Desulfosporosinus acidiphilus SJ4: one gene and its partner. The protein of the gene in region 2 interacts with the protein of the main gene of each other region in a pairwise test. Links are inferred from orthologs where the notes say so. Each region holds a gene or a part of one and is shown on either strand. Other genes may lie near its edges.

What was found.
Region 1: the proteins of rplL (region 2) and DESACI_RS08410 interact in binary tests that used the Escherichia coli proteins (3 or more experiments, as listed by UniProt). The link is inferred for Desulfosporosinus acidiphilus SJ4 from one-to-one orthologs.

What each region holds. Positions count from the first base shown.
Region 1 is NC_018068.1:1,819,882-1,829,852, reverse strand. Bases 1-3,989 are described here. They hold DESACI_RS08410 (DNA polymerase III subunit alpha), read right to left. Parts: upstream 3,681-3,989; coding sequence 201-3,680; downstream 1-200. Other genes in these bases: DESACI_RS08405 (DRTGG domain-containing protein), read right to left, coding at 3,819-3,989; coaD (pantetheine-phosphate adenylyltransferase), read right to left, coding at 1-124. Also shown: more of DESACI_RS08405, read right to left, coding at 3,990-5,141; DESACI_RS08400 (alpha/beta-type small acid-soluble spore protein), read right to left, coding at 5,211-5,417; DESACI_RS08395 (hypothetical protein), read right to left, coding at 5,419-5,559; DESACI_RS08390 (metal-dependent hydrolase), read right to left, coding at 5,730-6,431; DESACI_RS08385 (glycosyl hydrolase family 18 protein), read right to left, coding at 6,453-7,409; DESACI_RS08380 (glycosyltransferase family 4 protein), read right to left, coding at 7,478-8,518; DESACI_RS08375 (MTAP family purine nucleoside phosphorylase), read right to left, coding at 8,521-9,363; DESACI_RS08370 (tRNA (cytidine(34)-2'-O)-methyltransferase), read right to left, coding at 9,380-9,826; DESACI_RS23570 (FmdB family zinc ribbon protein), read right to left, coding at 9,866-9,971. UniProt on the Escherichia coli protein: DNA polymerase III is a complex, multichain enzyme responsible for most of the replicative synthesis in bacteria. This DNA polymerase also exhibits 3' to 5' exonuclease activity. The alpha chain is the DNA polymerase catalytic subunit.
Region 2 is NC_018068.1:480,371-489,062, reverse strand. The notes cover bases 1-2,710. They hold rplL (50S ribosomal protein L7/L12), read right to left. Parts: upstream 1,693-2,710; coding sequence 1,309-1,692; downstream 1-1,308. Other genes in these bases: rplA (50S ribosomal protein L1), read right to left, coding at 2,463-2,710; rplJ (50S ribosomal protein L10), read right to left, coding at 1,740-2,267; rpoB (DNA-directed RNA polymerase subunit beta), read right to left, coding at 1-903. Also shown: more of rplA, read right to left, coding at 2,711-3,155; rplK (50S ribosomal protein L11), read right to left, coding at 3,206-3,634; transcription termination/antitermination protein NusG, read right to left, coding at 3,669-4,196; preprotein translocase subunit SecE, read right to left, coding at 4,239-4,460; rpmG (50S ribosomal protein L33), read right to left, coding at 4,546-4,695; RNA polymerase sporulation sigma factor SigH, read right to left, coding at 5,039-5,689; DESACI_RS24680 (hypothetical protein), read left to right, coding at 5,714-5,875; 23S rRNA (guanosine(2251)-2'-O)-methyltransferase RlmB, read right to left, coding at 5,979-6,719; thyX (FAD-dependent thymidylate synthase), read right to left, coding at 6,725-7,405; DESACI_RS02295 (Mini-ribonuclease 3), read right to left, coding at 7,610-8,029; cysS (cysteine--tRNA ligase), read right to left, coding at 8,041-8,692. UniProt on the Escherichia coli protein: The binding site for several of the GTPase factors involved in protein synthesis (IF-2, EF-Tu, EF-G and RF3). Is thus essential for accurate translation.

The DNA of each region.
Region 1 (9,971 bases), 1.3 Mb from region 2 along the record:
TCTTCTGATTATCAGCTGCTATGGCAATGGTTACTCCGTCAAAAAGTTCTTTCCCGCGGGTTAATATGTCAAGATGCCCCTTAGTAACCGGGTCAAACGTTCCCGGATAAATTGCTGTACGCACAGTCGATCTCCTTTGTAGTCAGGATATTTCCATGGGTTTCGCTTTGAAATCCAGGAATTCCTGCTAATAAAATCATCTAAATGAAATTTTTCCCTGGTTTCCAGACCACATTATTATTTCCCAGCACCCTAAATAACGTCTTCTTCAATTCTTCATCTTCTTTTACCCAATATTCACGGTGTCCTTCAATTGTCTTACGATTATCTTCAAAGTAAAAGTATACAGGTTGATCCCCCTGATAATCTTTTAAAATACTCAGGACCTCCGGCATGAGGTTACTCTGAGCGCTGGGAAATCGCAGAAAAAGCCGCTGACCGGAAGCCTTCACTGAGGTTTTGGGGGGTTTAACTTCAAAAACAGGCTCTTCGGCCGGCTTAAGTTCTTCCAGTCTGGTAATTTTCTCTGCAAATACTTTCTTTTCATCCTCTCGAATATTATACCTTCCCGCAATGACAACGACTTGGTCGTTGGTCAAAGCACGACTTTGGGCAAAAACACGCGGAAATACCAAAACCTCAATGCCGCTTGTCAAATCTTCTAATATAAAGCTCGCCATCATTTCGCCCTTTTTCGTAACCGTTTGCCTGAAGCCGGTAACCAATCCTCCGAGAATAACCTTTCCTTCTTCTTCCCCCTCTAGGCAAGTCAAAATATCCGAAGATAGGTAAGGCTTTAGCTGAGGCAAGACTGAGGAAAGGGGATGGCCGCTCAAATAGAGTCCCAAATACTCTCGTTCCATCTCGAGAATCTCCCGTTCACTATACTCGGGCAGATCAGGAAGGACAATTCCCTCATCTAAATCGTCCGTTTGATCAAAAAGGGAAAACTGACCACTATTGCGATCTCTTTGTATCCGCTGAGCGGTGTCTAAAACTTGATCTAGAACTGCCAAGGCCTGAACACGAGTACAAAAGGAACTCATGGCTCCCGAACGGATCAAGCTTTCCAGAACACGCCGGTTTAGAACCTTTTGGTCCACGCGCAGGCAAAAATCGTAAAGAGATAGGAAAAGGCCATCTTGCCTGGCCTCCAAGATTTTCTCCACCACATTGATGCCGACATTGCGTATAGCACCTAAGCCAAAGCGAATGGCCTGTTTTTCAGTTGAAAATCCAACTTGGCTGTACTGAACATCCGGAGGAAGCACTTCAATTCCATTTTGTTTGGCATCCTGAATGTAAAAAGATATTTTATCTGAGGAACCCATAACGGTACTTAAGAGAGCGGCCATAAACTCTAAAGGATAGTTTGCCTTTAAATAGGCTGTCTGATACGAAATTACGGCATAAGCTGTTGCATGCCCTTTATTAAAACCGTATTCCGCAAATTTAGCCATCAAATCAAAAATTTCTTCTGCCTTTTCCTGGGTTAAACCACGACGAAGAGCCCCAGGGATAACCCACTGTCCCTGTTCATCCTGAAGCCCAAAGATAAAGTTTTGACGTTCCTCTGCCATGATTTCTTTTTTCTTTTTTCCCATGGCCCGCCTGAGTAAGTCTGCTCGTCCCAGGGAATATCCGGCCAGATCTCTGGCGATCTGCATAACCTGTTCCTGATAAACGATAATTCCGTAAGTTGATTTGAGAATCGGTTCTAACTTGGGGTCTAAGTAAGTGGTTTGTCCTCCATGCTTGCGGCGGATAAACTCAGGAATCTGATCCATTGGACCCGGACGGTACAATGCTCCAACGGCGATAATATCTTCAAAACACGTTGGCTTGACTTCTTTGAGAACGGCCCTCATTCCGCCGCTTTCAAATTGAAAAATCCCAGTGCTGTCCCCGGAAGCAAGAAGTTGATAGGTTTTTTCATCGTCAAAAGGAAGATCTCTTAATGCAAGCTTGATCCCATGGGTTTCCTCAATCCGTTTCACAGCCTCTTGGAGGATGGTTAAATTCCTCAAACCGAGGAAATCCATTTTCAATAACCCAATTTCTTCAACGATTTTCATAGGAAATTGAGTCATGACAAAATCCTCGGAAGTTCTTTGCAACGGAAGATGATTCATCAGAGGATCCTTGGAGATCACGACCCCTGCGGCGTGGGTAGAAGCGTGTCTCGTCATCCCTTCCAGAGATTGGGCCAGCTTATACAGACGTTTAATTTCTTCATCCTCTTCAATCATCCGGGCCAGATCCAGCGACACTTGCAAAGCCTTGTCTAACGTCATTCCCGGATCTGAAGGAATAGCCTTGGCAACCTTGTCCACGCGAGCCAAAGGAATCCCCAAGACCCTTCCCCCGTCGCGGATGGCCGCTTTGGCACCCATAGTTCCAAAGGTAATGATTTGACAAACCTTGTCTGAACCATATTTTTCGGTGACATAGCGTATGACTTGCTCTCGGCCCTCCGGGTCAAAATCTATATCGATATCCGGCATGGAAATCCGTTCCGGATTTAAAAAACGTTCAAAAAGGAGATCATGGCTAAGAGGCTCAACAGAGGTGATTCCTAATAAGTAAGCTACCATGCTGGCGGCGGCCGACCCCCGTCCCGGGCCGACGGCAACTCCATTCTCTCGGGCAAAGCGGCAAAAGTCTGCAACAATCAGAAAGTATCCTGAAAAACCGGTTTGGGAAATCACTTGAAGTTCATAGTCTAATCGTTCACGCTCAATCTCAGTCATCCGGGGATAAAAGCGTGGAAATGCCTCGCGGCATTGGGCTTCAAGATAACCGTCTAAGGTATACTCGGGAGGAACATCAAAAACCGGCAGGTAATTTTCTCCAAACTTAAAATCCACCTGACATCGTTCGGCAATCTTGGCTGTATTGTCTAAAACTTCAGGATGTTCGCCAAAAAGCAAGGCCATTTCTTGTTCGGATTTCAGAAAAAATTCCTGACTGGAAAAGCTCATCCTCGAGGTATCATTTAACGTCTTGCCGGTTTGAATACTCAATAGTGCGTCTTGAACAAGAGCATCGTCACGATTCACATAATGCACGTCATTGGTGGCTACGATAGGAATCCCTGTGCGTTCATGAATCTTCCATATTCCCTGGATAACCTTGAGCTGCTTATCGATTCCATGGTCCTGAATTTCAAGATAAAAATTGCCTTTGCCAAAAATCCTCTCATAGTCCAGAGCACTTTGAACTGCCATTTCCAACTGATCGTTAACGATATAATCAGCAACTTCCCCTGCTAAACAAGCACTGAGGGCTATAATTCCACCGGAGTATTTGTGCAGAATTTCTTTATCTACCCGGGGCTTATAGTAGAAACCTTCAATATGAGCCATCGACACTAAACGGATAAGGTTGCGATAACCCGTTTCATTCTCCGCCAAAAGAACTAAATGATAATTTTTATCATCTTTTCCCGGCACCTTATCTGTTCGTCTATGTGGCGCAACATAAACTTCGCAGCCAATAATCGGCTTAACGCCGGCTTTATGACATGCTTTATAAAAATCAATGACTCCATACATAACCCCATGATCAGTAATTGCCAAGGCAGGCATATTCAATTCTGCCGCACGCGTGACTAACTTATTAATTCTGGCAGCTCCGTCAAGCAGACTGTACTCTGTATGGTTATGGAGATGAACAAACATCACGTATCTCTCCTCAAGATATATAGCAAAGGTCTTGAAAAATTCAAGACCTTATAGCTTCATGATTGCCTTTTGCTTCATGATTATGTCTATTCAATTGTATCATATATGCCTTCTAAATAAGAAGAAATCCTCGAATTAAAGAACGGCATCACTTACGAGCTTTTTATCGCCAATTCGTGCGGTCATTAGACCTTTAGCGACTATTTCATTCTCGACTTTTACTTCTACTTCAATATTGCAATGTTTCTTAGCCACAAGGAGAAGTTTAGCGGTTACTGTGATTTCCGTCCCTACGGGTATGGGCTGCAGTTGATATAAAGTAAAGTTTTCCGTAATGGCATTTAGCCTGTATTTCTTACGAAGACTGATATATCCAGCCATATTCATGACTGTGACAATAACACCGCAGCTGGCCGACCCATAGTCATCCACCATGGCGTTGGTTATTTCCCCTTCAATTGAAAGGTGTTCTGAATCATCAACGAAGCGGAATCCGCTCAGCACCAGATTGTCAACAGTTTCTCCAAACTGAGGCTGTTTCTGAACTTGCTGGTAGGCTTCAATAACATCCTGCAAACTAACGATTCCGATTAACTTACCCTGATCTGCTACAACAGCAATTTCCCATCCTTCCCAAACCATAATTCGAGAAATATGGGTGACAGGATCATCCCGTCCCACCATGAACGGATTAGAATTCATGACATCTTTAATGGGAGTTTTAAGATCCTCTCCGGCAACATCCACCGCAGTGACAATCCCAACAAGATTCATTTCATTATCAACCACCGGAAAGCGGCTGTGATCTGTACTTTGGGAAAGATTTCGCCAATCTTCCACTGTTGCATCTCCCTTAAGATACTTGACATCTTTGACCATGATATCTTCAACTAAGATAAGTTCTTTTTGAATTAATCGATCATAGAGAGCACGATTAATCATAGAAGTCACGGCAAATGTATCATAAGGAGATTGAATGATCACTAGTTCCCGCTGCCGAGCTAAAGCAACAACGTCTTCGTCGGGTTCCAGTCCGCCGGTGATTAATAGGGAAGCATTGTGTTCCAGGGCAAAAATCTGAGCATTACGCCGATTTCCCACAATACACAAGGCATTCTCTTCCAAATAACGGCCCATAGCATCAATTTCCATCGAAGCAATTACAAATTTATGCGGGCAACGATCAAGATGCTCAAAGCCACAGATAACAACCCCTTCAGCGATCTGTGAAACTTCACGCAACGTCAAGTCTTCAATTTGACGTTCTTTGACCCCCTCAATTCGTATGGTTCCAACTTTGGGAATTGAGCGAACTAATCCCTTAGCCTCAGCTTCTTTAATGGCTCGATAAGCCGTCCCTTCACTTACATCCAGGGCTTTAGCAATAAAACGGACAGAAACCTTGCTGCCAATAGCCAAATCTTCAATGAATGTTAAAATTTGTTGATGTTTTGTCAAGTGAATAACGCTCCCCACTTATTACTATACGATCAATAATTATACCATATGATTGAAGATCAAACTAGCTTATTCGTTTTTATCATTTATATTTTGGAGATTCTCTCGTTTACGCCGTTGAGTCATCAATCCTCCAATTTTGCCGGCATCTTTAGCATTTAAGGAATGCCAGCCATTGGTCTTAACTTGCTCTAAAAGTCCTAATTCTGCGGCTATTTCCATTTTCAGAGGTTCTAAAGGGTCTGTTCGTTTCACTCTGGGTTTCGATGATTTCATCTCAAATCCTCCCCCTGCTCATGGTAAAACCATCTTCCTCATAATGGGGACAATTTGGCCCTCTCTCTCCTATAAGATGTTCTAAGCGGCAGCGTCCGTCAACTCCATAGAGACAACGAAAGGCACATAATTTTCTTGTCATAGTTCTCAACTCCTTTCTAAAAGTTTTACCCTTTTCAATAAAAAATATCCCGCCGGATACATCGGCGGGATATTTAACGATAACATTGTAGTTAATAATACTTTTATTTAAGTTATTAATACTATTTTGGGTTATTAATACTATAATTTCGTATTTATTTACGGATAAGTTTAAACTAACTCAAAAGATTCTCCAGCTTTAAGTACAACGCCCTTTGTTTCCGGAACTCTGCGCTGCAGCATGCGCAGGAACTCGCCGGCATCCTGGTTTATAAGCGGGAAGGTATTATAATGCATGGGGATCACGACTTTAGAGCGCAACAATTGAGACGCATGGGCTGCTTCTTCTACACCCATGACAAAGTTGTCTCCGATAGGCAGCATAGCAACCTCTAAGGGATGGCGCAGGCCAATCAGTTCCATGTCACCAAACAATCCGGTATCTCCGGCATGATAGATCCATTTTCCTTCTATTTGCATAAGAAATCCACAGGGGGGGCCACCGTAAATCATAGGGCCTCCTTCTTTTTCTTCAATGCCGGAGCCATGTAACGCCAAGGTGAGTTTAACCCAGCCAAAAGAAAACTGATGTTTACCCCCAAGATGCATAGCATGAGTTGCTGCGCCTTTACTTTGGCAATAGGCTGCCAGCTCATAAACTGCAATAATAGGAGCACCTGTCTTTTTCGACAACTCCACAGCGTCACCCAGATGATCATGATGCCCGTGAGTTACTAAAATGGCGTCGAGCTGGTTAAAATCTTCAGGCTTCGTAGTGGTACTCGGGTTCCCACGCAAAAAGGGGTCAATTAAGATTCTTCCTGCTTCACTTGCAATTTCAAAACAAGCGTGTCCGTGAAAACGAATATTCATGCTTTAACCTCCGTTTGCTGTTTATCTTGCCGAATATACTTGAAGCACCTCCCAGAAAGCAGGATAACTCAAGTTCATTTCCCAAAGGGCGACTCCCCGAATGCCTTTGCTTAGAGCAAGGTCCAGTTTGTCTTTCGTGCTGCGGGGATCTTCAAAATAAACGGTATGTCTTATACCCATAGCTTCATAGCGGAAATGCAAACCGTGCTGCCTCGGATCCCAAAGGATTGGAGCACCATGACGTTGAGCAAGGTCAACGGCTCTTTGATAGCTGATGCTTTGGGCTCCCCCGCGTTCCGACCAATCATACCCATAAAGAGGAATGCCCATTAAGATTTTACGAGCGGGGATATTGGCCAAAGCATAGTTCAAATTCTCATTGACCCACGGAAGAGAGGCTACTGACCCGGGAGGGCTTGCCGGCCAATGTTCTTCATAAGTCATAAGGATTACCTCATCAACGACCCGACCGATCGCTTGATAGTCAAAGGCCCCTTTCCACGGATCAAGAGGTTCACTAGAAGACTTTGCCGGTACATCAATGGTAACGATATAGTTTGCCTGATGGAACTGAGCTGACCAGGCTTGAATAAGCTGTGTAAAGAGATGACGATCTGTCGGACTTACTTTTTCTAAATCCAGATTGACTCCGTCAAATTGATACTCAGCCAGAAGATTGTTTATGTTCCCCCAAACATAGTTAGCAAATTGCCGATCACGTACTAACCGGGATATTAATCCTGTAGAAAAGCGTCCTCCCGGGTTTAAGTTGCTCACCGTTAAATAAACCTTAATTCCTTTGGCATGAGCTTCATTAATCATCTTGCGGCTGGGCCGGCCTTGGACAGTTCCGTCATTCTGGATCGGTGTTTGAAAGATATCTAACTGATTGATTATGTTTTCGTTTCTTACTAAATAGGGATAACCCTTTGCTTGTTCAGTAAGGCCGCTATAAAAAGCAAAGATATTCAATGGCATACTTATACCCCCTTTCCGATCATCATATGCATTACCGGGGGTAGAGGTGTTAAGAATAACTAAGGCTTCTATTTTGAGTGACGTCTGCTGAACACTGCCAGCATTGCCGTTCTTCGCATTAAAATAATCACCAATACAGCAAAGACAAGGAGGAGAAGGACTAAGGCTAATATCCACAGTCCTTCAGCTCCCAAGACTGCAGAAATTCCAAAGCAGGCACTGATTCCATACATTGACAAAACGGCTTGACGCTGAGTAAGCCCCGCGTCTAGCAGACGATGATGTAAATGTCCGCGATCGGCGGCAGCCATGGATTGCCCTCGAAGTTTGCGGCGAATAATGGCAAAGGTTAAGTCCGTCACAGGCATACCCATGACGAGAAGCGGGAAAACTACGCCTAAAACTGTCGCTGTTTTTAGGAGTCCGTAAATGGAAAGGCCGCCAATAATATATCCGAGAAACATACTGCCGGAATCTCCCATAAAAACCCGGGCCGGGGGGAAATTAAACAATAAAAAACCAAGCAGCGAACCGGCTAAAGCCAAGGTCAGATGCGCTGCAGGACTATTAATTCGATTTGCCGACCAGAACAGCAATAGTGCCGCCATAAAACATATTCCTGCAGCCAGTCCGTCTAAGCCATCCGAGATATTAACTGTATTTACCAGACCGACAATCCAAAAGAGCATTAAAGCAAAACCTATAACACCAAGCCAAGACCCCGACAAATTAATGGACGGAATCAAAGGAAGGGAAAACTTATCCATAGAAAAATTAAAACCAAAGAGCAAAGCCGCCGAAGCAATTTGCCAAAAAAGCTTCACCATCGGACGAATTTCCCAAATGTCATCACATACACCGACCAACATAATTAACGTGCTGCCTAAAAATAGCCCCCAGTATGATAGATCCCACTGTTGGGTTATTGCCGCCGCCAGCCAAAACCCAGCGTACAAAGCCAATCCGCCCAAGCGGGGAATGGGTTTTTTATGGACATGACGGCCTCCCGGGTAAGCAATAGCCCCCCATTTATGGGCCAGTTTCATGGTCAATGGGGTACAGACGGCTGCAATAACTAAGGCCAAGGCAAAGGTTAATATATAGGCCATGACTATTCCTCCGTTGACTTAGGTTCGAGCTTGTCCCGCAGCATTGTCGGTTGGCGCAGCTCCAAACAAGAACAGGAAAAGGTTTGGGGAAGCAATGCCATAGCGCTTAACAAAATTCTGCCTGCAAAACCGGACTGATTATAGAAAATATCTGCCAATTCCTCGTGCTCCCAATCCTTAACAATTCCTTCAGCATAGTTGACAACAAGCTGAACCGTAGCATAATGGGCTCCGATTTCCCGGGCCATATAGACTTCAGGGCACATGGATTGCCCGATGACGTCGCCGCCCATTTGTTTAAACATCTGTACTTCCGAAGGACTTTCAAAATGCCGCCCGTCAGTACAAACGTAAACCCCGCGGTCAAATACATAGCGCGGAGGCTGGTTTTGCATAACGGTCTCCTGCAAAACCTTAATCAAGTCAGGGCAAACGGCATTGCGCATGGTCAGTAAATAGGGGAGCCCGATAGACACATCTTTCCGCATTGAGAAGTCCAAGTAATCGTGAGGAATGACAATATCGCGTGGTTTCAGCAGGTGATTTACTCCCCCTACCCCGCCTTCAGTTAAAACTACGTGAACTCCCGCTTGATGAAACACCCAAAAAATTTGCTGAGAAGCCTGGGCTCTCGTAACTCCCTGCCTCCAGCCATGCATCCTGCAGGTTAAAGCCTCTTTGCCTGCATAGGAAAAATGAGTAAATTCCGGGGAAGGTCCATAAGGGGTATTAAATATCAAAGCGTTACCCAGTACTTTTGTGCCGGGAATTTTTAAATCCTCAAGGAAGGAAATTGAATTCGTACTCGACCCGCATATTAACCCAACGTCAACCTTGGGTATCATAGTTTCTCCTCCTTTTTTAAACAAGACTCGGGAAGCCCCATTGACGCAAAACTTCATAGACAACAACAGCTACTGAATTTGACAAGTTTAAGGAACGCGCTTCAGCACGCATGGGCAATCTGATGGTCTTGTCCGGATAACGAGCCAAAATTTCGGGCGAAAGTCCTTTCGTTTCCTTGCCGAAAATTAAATATCCTCCCGGTTCATAGACTATGTCGCTGTAGGAACGGCCACCTTTTGTCGTTGCTAAGTAACGAAGTCCGTGAGGATTCTTCTCTTCAAATTCGTTAAAATTCTCATAATAATAAATATCCAGAAGATGCCAATAATCTAAACCGGCACGCTTTAAGTGCTTATCATCAATACTGAAACCAAGGGGTTTTACTAAATGGAGTGCAGCTCCCGTTGCAGCACAAAGCCGAGCCACATTTCCCGTATTAGGCGGGATTTCCGGCTCAACCATCACTATATTAAGTCGATTGTTCAAAACTCGGATCCCCTTTCAATGACACCCGGAACAGTTGCCGTGGCACCCGGGAGAACAAGTCCCACCGCTGCTTCCTTTTACTCCGGGACTTGAAAACTTAGATATCTTTTTGGCAAGCCCT
Region 2 (8,692 bases):
AAGCATGCGCTGAATGCTCGCCACGATATCCCCGCGAGTCAGATGACGGACTTCCATGGGTATATCCAGGCCTAATTTCTTATTGAGCTTATAACGGCCAACCTTCGCCAGATCATACCGCTTGGCATCAAAAAAGAGAGCTTCCAGCAGAGATCGGGCACTATCCACAGTAGGAGGTTCTCCCGGTCTCAATCGCTTATAGATTTCAACCAAAGCTTCTTCCGTAGACTCAGAGTTGTCTCTTTCCAGGGTCGCACGAATATATTCATTGTCATTAAACAGTTCTAAAATCTGACCGTTGCTGGAATACCCCAAAGCCCGAATCAGCACGGTTCCGGGCAGTTTGCGAGTCCGGTCAACCCTCACAAAAATATTATCATTAATATCCGATTCAAATTCTAGCCAGGCTCCACGGTTTGGTATCACCGTAGCCCCATAAAGTTTCTTACCACTCGGATCAATCTGTTCCGCATAGTATACGCCAGGCGAACGAACAAGCTGACTGACAATGACACGTTCAGCACCGTTGATAATAAAGGTACCCTTGTCTGTCATCAGAGGAAAATCACCCATAAAGACTTCTTGTTCTTTAACTTCACCGGTTTCTTTGTTGATAAGGCGTACTTTTACCCGCAGTGGAGCGGCAAAAGTCACATCGCGTTCTTTACACTCCTCAACCTGGTACTTTGGTTCTCCTAAGCTGTAATCGATAAATTCTAAAACGAGATTGCCGGTAAAGTCTTGAATGGGAGAGATATCGCGAAACATATCGCGCAGCCCCTCATCAAGAAACCAACGATAGGAGTTCTGCTGGATTTCAATTAGATTTGGCATGTCAAGGACTTCACGGATTCTGGAATAACTCCAGCGCTCCCGAACCCCTACCTTAACAGGATAGAACATTAACGCTTCACCCCTCAGTGCGCATTTCTCTCATTGAGGTCTAATATATTGACATAGACAGCCAAAAGCAAGGCCTTTTAATAAAACCTCGCTTAAACTATCTATGGTATTCCGCATCATCGTGACAATTCCAAACTACTTATCTCCTTATTATCCAATGCTTTCAAATTATGCCATAGCATGGAAGAATCAAGCAAATACCTTAATCTATGTATGGTAACATTTATAAATTATACCAAATCCATTATTCGGTGTCAAGAAAATCTTCAGGGAAGCGAATAATAAATAATGAAGATATGGCACTAATTATGGAAATGTCAGTTATATAACTGAAAATCATATTTATTTTAGTATAATAAAGAAGGCGCTCTCTTCTTAGAGAGCACCTTCTTATCATTCTCTAAACTATTTCACGTCGACAGTTGCGCCGGCTTCAGTCAATTTAGTTTTAATGGATTCAGCCTCATCCTTAGAGACTTTTTCTTTAACAGGCTTCGGAGCATTATCTACGAGATCTTTAGCTTCTTTCAGACCTAAGCCGGTTACTTCGCGGACAACTTTGATAACATTAATTTTGGAAGCGCCGCAATTGGTGAGAATAACGTCAAATTCAGTTTTCTCTTCAGCTGCTTCAGCACCACCGGCAGCTGCAGCTGCGCCAGGAGCTGCGACAGCCACAGGAGCAGCTGCACTGACACCAAATTCGGTTTCAAAAGCTTTGACGAGTTCAGAGAGTTCGAGGACAGTTAACCCTTTAACTGCTTCGAGAATTTCATTTACTTTAGACATTGTTTATTTCCTCCTTAAATTACACACATTTTAGATTTCAATAATTATTATTGAGCTTCTTTGAGCTTACGCACTTCTTCGAGAGCATAACCCATTTTGCGAATAGGTCCTTGAAGAACATTGGCCATACCAGCCAGAGGCGCTTGCATACCGCGCAGAACCATGGCCAGCAATACTTCTCGTGATGGCAGATCAGCAAGTTCTTTAACGCCTTCAGGTCCAATGACTTTGCCTTCTAAAACTCCGGCCTTAATGGCAAAGTTTTTAAGTTTATTTGCTTTGGCAAAATCCATTAAAATTTTAGCAGGAGCAACAGGATCTTTACTAAAAGCCAGGGCTGTAGGACCTTCTAAGTATGTCTCAAGGCCTTCAACTCCTACTTCTTGAGCAGCTCGGCGTACCAGAGTATTTTTGAGAACCTTATACTCTACACCGGCTTGACGAAGCTGAGTACGTAATTTAGTTACTTCAGCCACAGTCAGCCCGCGATAATCCGCCAAAACAACCCCTGTAGATTGTTGAAACTTTTCTTTAATCTCTGCGACAACCTGACTTTTTTCTTCGATATTGGGCATTTTGTGTACCTCCTTCCTATAGGGCAACTCAGCAAAAAACCTCCGCAGCTGCAGAGGTTAAGAATGCCAAGTAATATCAATCGGCACGTATTCCAACCTCGGCAGGAAATTAAGCACTAAGGCGCCTGCTTTCTACAGCGGATATTATATTCCTGATAAGTTTACCCTCATTGTAGGCTACTGTCAAGACAACTTTTAAAGAGCCTTTGCGGGGTTGATGCTTACGCCGGGTCCCATAGTCGAGCTCACTGTAATACTGCGGATGTACTGACCTTTGGCAGCGGCAGGTTTTGCTTTTTGAATGGTTTCCCCTAAAGTGCGGTAGTTCTCGAACAGTTGCTCAGCACTGAAAGAAGCTTTGCCTATAGGAGCGTGGATAATTCCAGCTTTTTCAGCACGATACTCAATCTTACCAGCTTTGATTTCTCTGATTGCACGAGTTACGTCCGGAGTTACGGTACCGGTCTTGGGGTTTGGCATTAAGCCTTTAGGTCCGAGTACCCGACCTAATTTACCGACCATTCCCATCATATCCGGAGTCGCCACGACAACATCAAATCCAAACCAACCTTGCTCAATCTTCGCGATCATGTCTTCGGCACCAACAAAATCAGCACCTGCTGCCTCAGCTTCCTTAGCCTTGTCACCCTTAGCAAAAACCAAAACAGAACGGGTTTTACCTGTTCCATGCGGGAGCACAATAGCACCACGAATTTGTTGGTCCGCATGACGAGTGTCAATTCCTAACTTGAAAGCAACTTCGATAGTTTCATCAAATTTTGCTTTGGCATTAGCCTTTACGATCGCGAATGCTTCAAGGGGTTCGTAATATCCTGTGCGATCAAAGGCTTTTACGGCCTCTTGATATCTTTTTCCAACCTTAGCCATTCTTTTTACCTCCTGTGGTTATGCGGGCCAAGCCCTCCCACAATTAATTGTTAACCTTCAACAACATCGATACCCATACTTCTGGCAGTACCTTCAACCATCCGCATAGCAGCTTCAACGCTTGCAGCATTCAGATCCTTCATCTTAATGTCCGCAATTTCGCGCACTTTTGATTTTGTAATCGTAGCAACCTTCTTACGATTTGGTTCAGAGGAACCCGAATTAATATTGGTCATCTTTTTGAGCAAAACAGATGCCGGCGGCGTTTTGGTTATAAAGGTAAAGGAACGATCTTCATAAACCGTAATTTCCACCGGAATAATGAGCCCAGCTTGATCCTTAGTACGCTCATTGTACTCTTTGCAGAAGGCCATAATATTGACACCATGTTGACCGAGAGCCGGACCAACCGGAGGTGCCGGTGTAGCTTTGCCTGCAGTGATTGCTAATTTAACGAGACCAATTACTTTCTTCGCCATTGTTTAACACCTCCTTGATAGAGTAATTCCTATTTTAGTCGAGTTTTTGTACCTGTCCGAAATCTAATTCCACAGGCGTCTCTCTTCCAAACATCGATACTTCCACACGCAGCTTGCCTTTATCCGGCAGTATTTCGCGAACTACGCCAACAAAGTCTTTAAACGGTCCGGCAATAACCTGGACAGTTTGATTAACCTCGAAATCAATTTTAGCCCGCAGATCATCCATTCCCATTTGTTGGAGAATCTGAATGACCTCCTGGTCAAGGAGCGGTATCGGCTTTGTTCCTGTCCCGACGAAGCCTGTAACTCCTGGTGTGTTGCGAACAACATACCAAGAATCATCCGTCATTTCCATTTCAACAAGAACATATCCCGGATAAACCTTGCGCTTTGTCACCTTTTCTTTCCCATTCTTGAACTCAACTTCATCTTCCATAGGAACAAGAACGCGAAAGATTTTCTCCTCCATATTCATGGATTCAACGCGCTTTTCGAGATTCATCTTGACTTTATTTTCGTAACCCGAGTACGTGTGAATAACAAACCAGTCTTTCGCCATTTCTCAGGGACCTCCTCAGACACTGCCGCGGAAACTTGCAGTTTAGGGCACTAGCTTGGTTAAGGCAATACTTAAACCGCCGTCCACAACCCACATGAGAATAGAAACAATCCCCACCGCAACAAAAACAACGCCCGTATAGGCCAATAATTGTTTGCGGCTCGGCCAGTGAACTTTTTTTAATTCGCTCAGAACTCCGCGGAAATACTCTTTGGTCTTATCTGCTTGTTTCTGAGTATTGGCTGGTTTTTTCAACGCGCCCATCACTTCACATCCTTAAACGACATAGGTGTCCTCGACATTGTGACAACGCTTCCAGGCGTACAGTTTAAAACGTCACAAAAAAAAATTACTTGGTTTCTTTATGGAGAGTATGGCTTTTGCAGAACTTACAATACTTTTGGACTTCCAAACGATCAGGATTATTTTTCTTATTTTTCATCGTAGCATAGTTACGGTGCTTGCAATCCGTACACGCTAAAATAATGCCAACACGCATTCACGAACACCTCCCAGACAAACAGTAAATCCCTGCATTTATTCCATTACTCAAGTACTTTATCACAAGTTGATTTCTCTGTCAAGAAAACGACGAGTGTGTCTAAAGAAAACTCGGCTAGCGACGAAATAAAAAAGACAGCAGTGCTGCCTTTAAGCTTCAAAATAAATGGAGCCAACGATGGGACTCGAACCCGCAACCTGCTGATTACAAATCAGCTGCTCTACCAATTGAGCTACGTTGGCATTTTGGTTATCAGAGTTTCCTCTGATTGACACTTTTATAAGTTAACATCTTTTGTCGAGAAATGCAAGTATTTATTTCACCAGGAATCTATGTAAAATTATCCATCCCGGCGTTCGAGATAGCGTTCAAGTTTCCTCTTCACTCTCTGTAACGCGTTATCGATTGATTTCACATGTCTTTTTAAATCAACAGCAATTTCCTGGTAAGATTTCCCTTCTAAATAAGACATCAGCACCTTCCATTCTAAGGAACTGAGGATCTCACCCATCTTCTCTTCAATGTCGTCAAATTCCTCACGGCTGATAATCAGTTCTTCCGGATCCGTAATACGAGTCCCTGAGATAACATCAAGAAGCGTCCGGTCGGAATCTTCGTCATATATCGGCTTATTGAGAGAGACATAGGAGTTTAGTGGAATGTGTTTCTGCCTTGTAGCTGTCTTAATGGCAGTGATAATCTGGCGGGTTATACATAACTCCGCAAATGCCCTGAACGATGAGAGTTTATCGCCGCGAAAGTCTCTTATGGCCTTATAGAGTCCAATCATTCCTTCTTGAATAATATCTTCGCGATCCGCTCCTATGAGAAAATAGGAACGAGCCTTTGCCCTAACGAAGTTCTTATATTTGTTGATCAGATACTCTAGTGCAGCAGCGTCGCCTTCCTTGGCAAGCTCAACCATCTCTTCATCTACGATAATGTCGATGATTTCGCACTCTGGTAGTTCTGGTTGGGCTTGAAAAGTCAAGTTGATCCCCCCTACAATGTCGTCATGAAGAAGACGCAATCTCGCCTAGCCCTTGTCCACGGGAACATTCTCATTATACCCGACCCTGAAGAAGAGCGTCAAGGCGAAGTTTTTGTTGTTCTGTCGCATGGGCCGGATTTGAGACACGATATTGGATGTTCGGAGTCAAATATTATAAGACAGTGACTTTATCCATTAGAAGTATCATAACCAGTGATGTCCAATCTTTCAAGTCTAATTTTTACATTCTTCAAATAAGTTGCTGTCATTCAGCTTTAGCCGAACGAGTTCACTTAGAATATCTTCGTTGCCTGAGAACCTCATAAAGCACGAGAGAGCCTGCAACGCTGGCGTTTAGGGACGTAACCTTACCATTCATAGGCAAACTGACAAGCTCATCACAATTCTCCCTCAGCAAGCGGCTGATCCCCCTGCCTTCACTGCCAATGACAATAACACGCGGGCCTGTGAGATCCGCCGAAAAAACATCCTGCCCCCCGGCTTCCGCACCAGACACCCAACATCCCTTCTTCTTCAATTCCTTAATCGTTTGGACCAAGTTGCTTACACGAGCCACCAGAACATGTTCAACCGCGCCGGCCGAAGTCTTAGCAACCGTTCCGGTTAACGAAACGCTGCGGCGTTTTGGGATGATCACCCCATGGGCCCCGACGGCATCAACCGTTCTTAGCAATGCCCCTAAATTGTGTGGGTCTTCAATTTCATCCAACATTAAGATAAATGGATCTTCCCGTCGTTGTTCCGCTAAAGCAAGTATATCCTCTACTTCAGCGTACTCTGTGGCGGCAACATAAGCCAAAATACCCTGGTGGCGCTCCCGCTGCGCTTGCCGGTCGAGAACCTCTCGTGTCACAAACTGATAGGGAATATTCCGTTCTTCCAAATGAGAGATGATTTCTTGATTTCTTAGATTTTTATTTTCCGAGAGCAAAAGAACTTTATTTACAGGTTTTCCGCTCTTCAGCAGCTCAATGACCGGATTTTTGCCATAAACGATTTCATCGTTCATATTATTCACGTCTTCTTTCCTTTGAGGGTTTGTAATCTTCCGCAGCTATAGGCGCCTTGATGACATACTCCCAATGTCACACAGGTTGGTCCTGCTTCACTGAATAGATTGGGAGCCACCTCACGTACTAAGTCCAGCATCCTCTCAGCTAAACCGCGAATCTCCCATTGAGCCCTCAAACAAGTACGGTGCTCAAAAAAGTTTAATAGAGAACGTGCGTTAAAGGTAGCCATCAGGGAGGTAGTGCAGGCATTAGGCAGAACGAAGCGAGCATCCTCTGCAGGCACCATAGACTGCAAGGCCTGGTATTCTTCTTGAAGGTAGGCCATAGCCTTCTCAAAACGCTCCATAGCCTCAGGTTTTCGTTGAACGCTGGGCGGTATGACATAATCGAAGCCATTTTCTTTTACATAGCGTTGCGAGCGTTGAGAGTAACTGGCAATTCTATGCCGCACTAATTGATGAGACAAGGCCCGGGACACTCCATCTATAGAAAACTGAAAACTCACATGTTCAAAGGGCGAAAGATGCCCCATATCACGCAGCTTACGAACAAAGTTGGCCACTTTCTCATCATCTAATCGTTCTAGAAGTTCCGGCACAGGATCTGCAGAATAGCACAAACGAGCAGCAGCAGCCACCACCTTTTCAGGATCTGGCGTATATTGAATTAGATCTACTCTCATTTCGACAGCCTCTTTCTTCTCTATTCATCCAATCATGAGACTCCCGCTTCTTAAGCGGGAGTGGTTCCCGTTCTCTGCTTCGGTGGGGGTAGAGTCTATCCATCAGCGCGATAGCATTTGTTATTGGCTAGGCGCTTTCTGCGAAACTGTCCACAGGACACTTTCGTCACCGAAGCCCCGATGTTCAGCTTTAGCTGTACGGGTTCACTCCTCCAGAAGGTTTTCCATTGAAGACTCTTCTGTTGGGCCTTCGCCCATAATTTCATCCACTCGGCTAAAGGCCCATTGCATACGCTGAACTTGTCCCGTTAGCTGCCAGTATCCAACTAAACTTTCGAAGGCCGTTGCATGGCGATATGTAACCACGTCAACATTTTTGGGATAACCTCCCTTGGCATTGCGTCCGCGCAAAACCACCTGATGCTCTACCTCGTCAAGTTCCGGCAGCAAAGCTTGTAAAACCCGTGCCTGGGTCCCCGCACGAACGTAACTAATGGCTTGTTTATGAAGGTCCTTAACTTTTTCATACCCTGACTCCAGCAAATGGGTTCGGACCCAAAGCTCGTAAACGGCATCCCCTAAATACGCCAGGGTTAAGGGGTTCATTTCTTGCCAACTGCGCATAAAGTCACCTTTCAAGCTTTAATTTTCCAACTCGCACCTTGGGGAGTATCTTCAATAACAATTCCCTCAGCCTTAAAGGCATCTCGAATAAAATCCGACATCTCCCAATCTTTCTTCTGCCGTGCTTTCGAACGAATCTTAAGAACGAGTTCCATTACCTTAGAGAGCATTTCCTCATTTTCCACCTGAACCTGTGCAGGATGCAGAAGATCAAATCCCAACACTTCCCCCAACTCGATGAGAGTTTTTTGAGCCGTTGCCAGTGCTTGCGAAGAAACGGGGTGTTCTTGAACATACCCATTCATCGTCTTGGCCAGTTCAAAAAGGGCCGCGTAGGCTAAAGCAGAATTAAAATCATCATCCATTGCCTTCTCAAAAGCTTCCCGCGCTTCTTGAGCAGCCTTTTTCAATCCTTCTTCGATCCTTTCATTCCTAACGGAGCCGGTTCTCTCCAAGGCCTGCTGAGCTAACCGAACACTCGTTTGTAAGCGTTCAAGCCCTTTTTGAGCCATGCCCAAATTCTCATCGTTAAAATCCAGCGGGCTTCGGTAATGTGTTCCCAGCAAGTAAAATCGAATGACTTCTCCGGAATTTTTAGCCAACAATTCCCGGGTAGTAAAGAAATTCCCCAAGGACTTAGACATCTTTTCCTGATTGATGGTC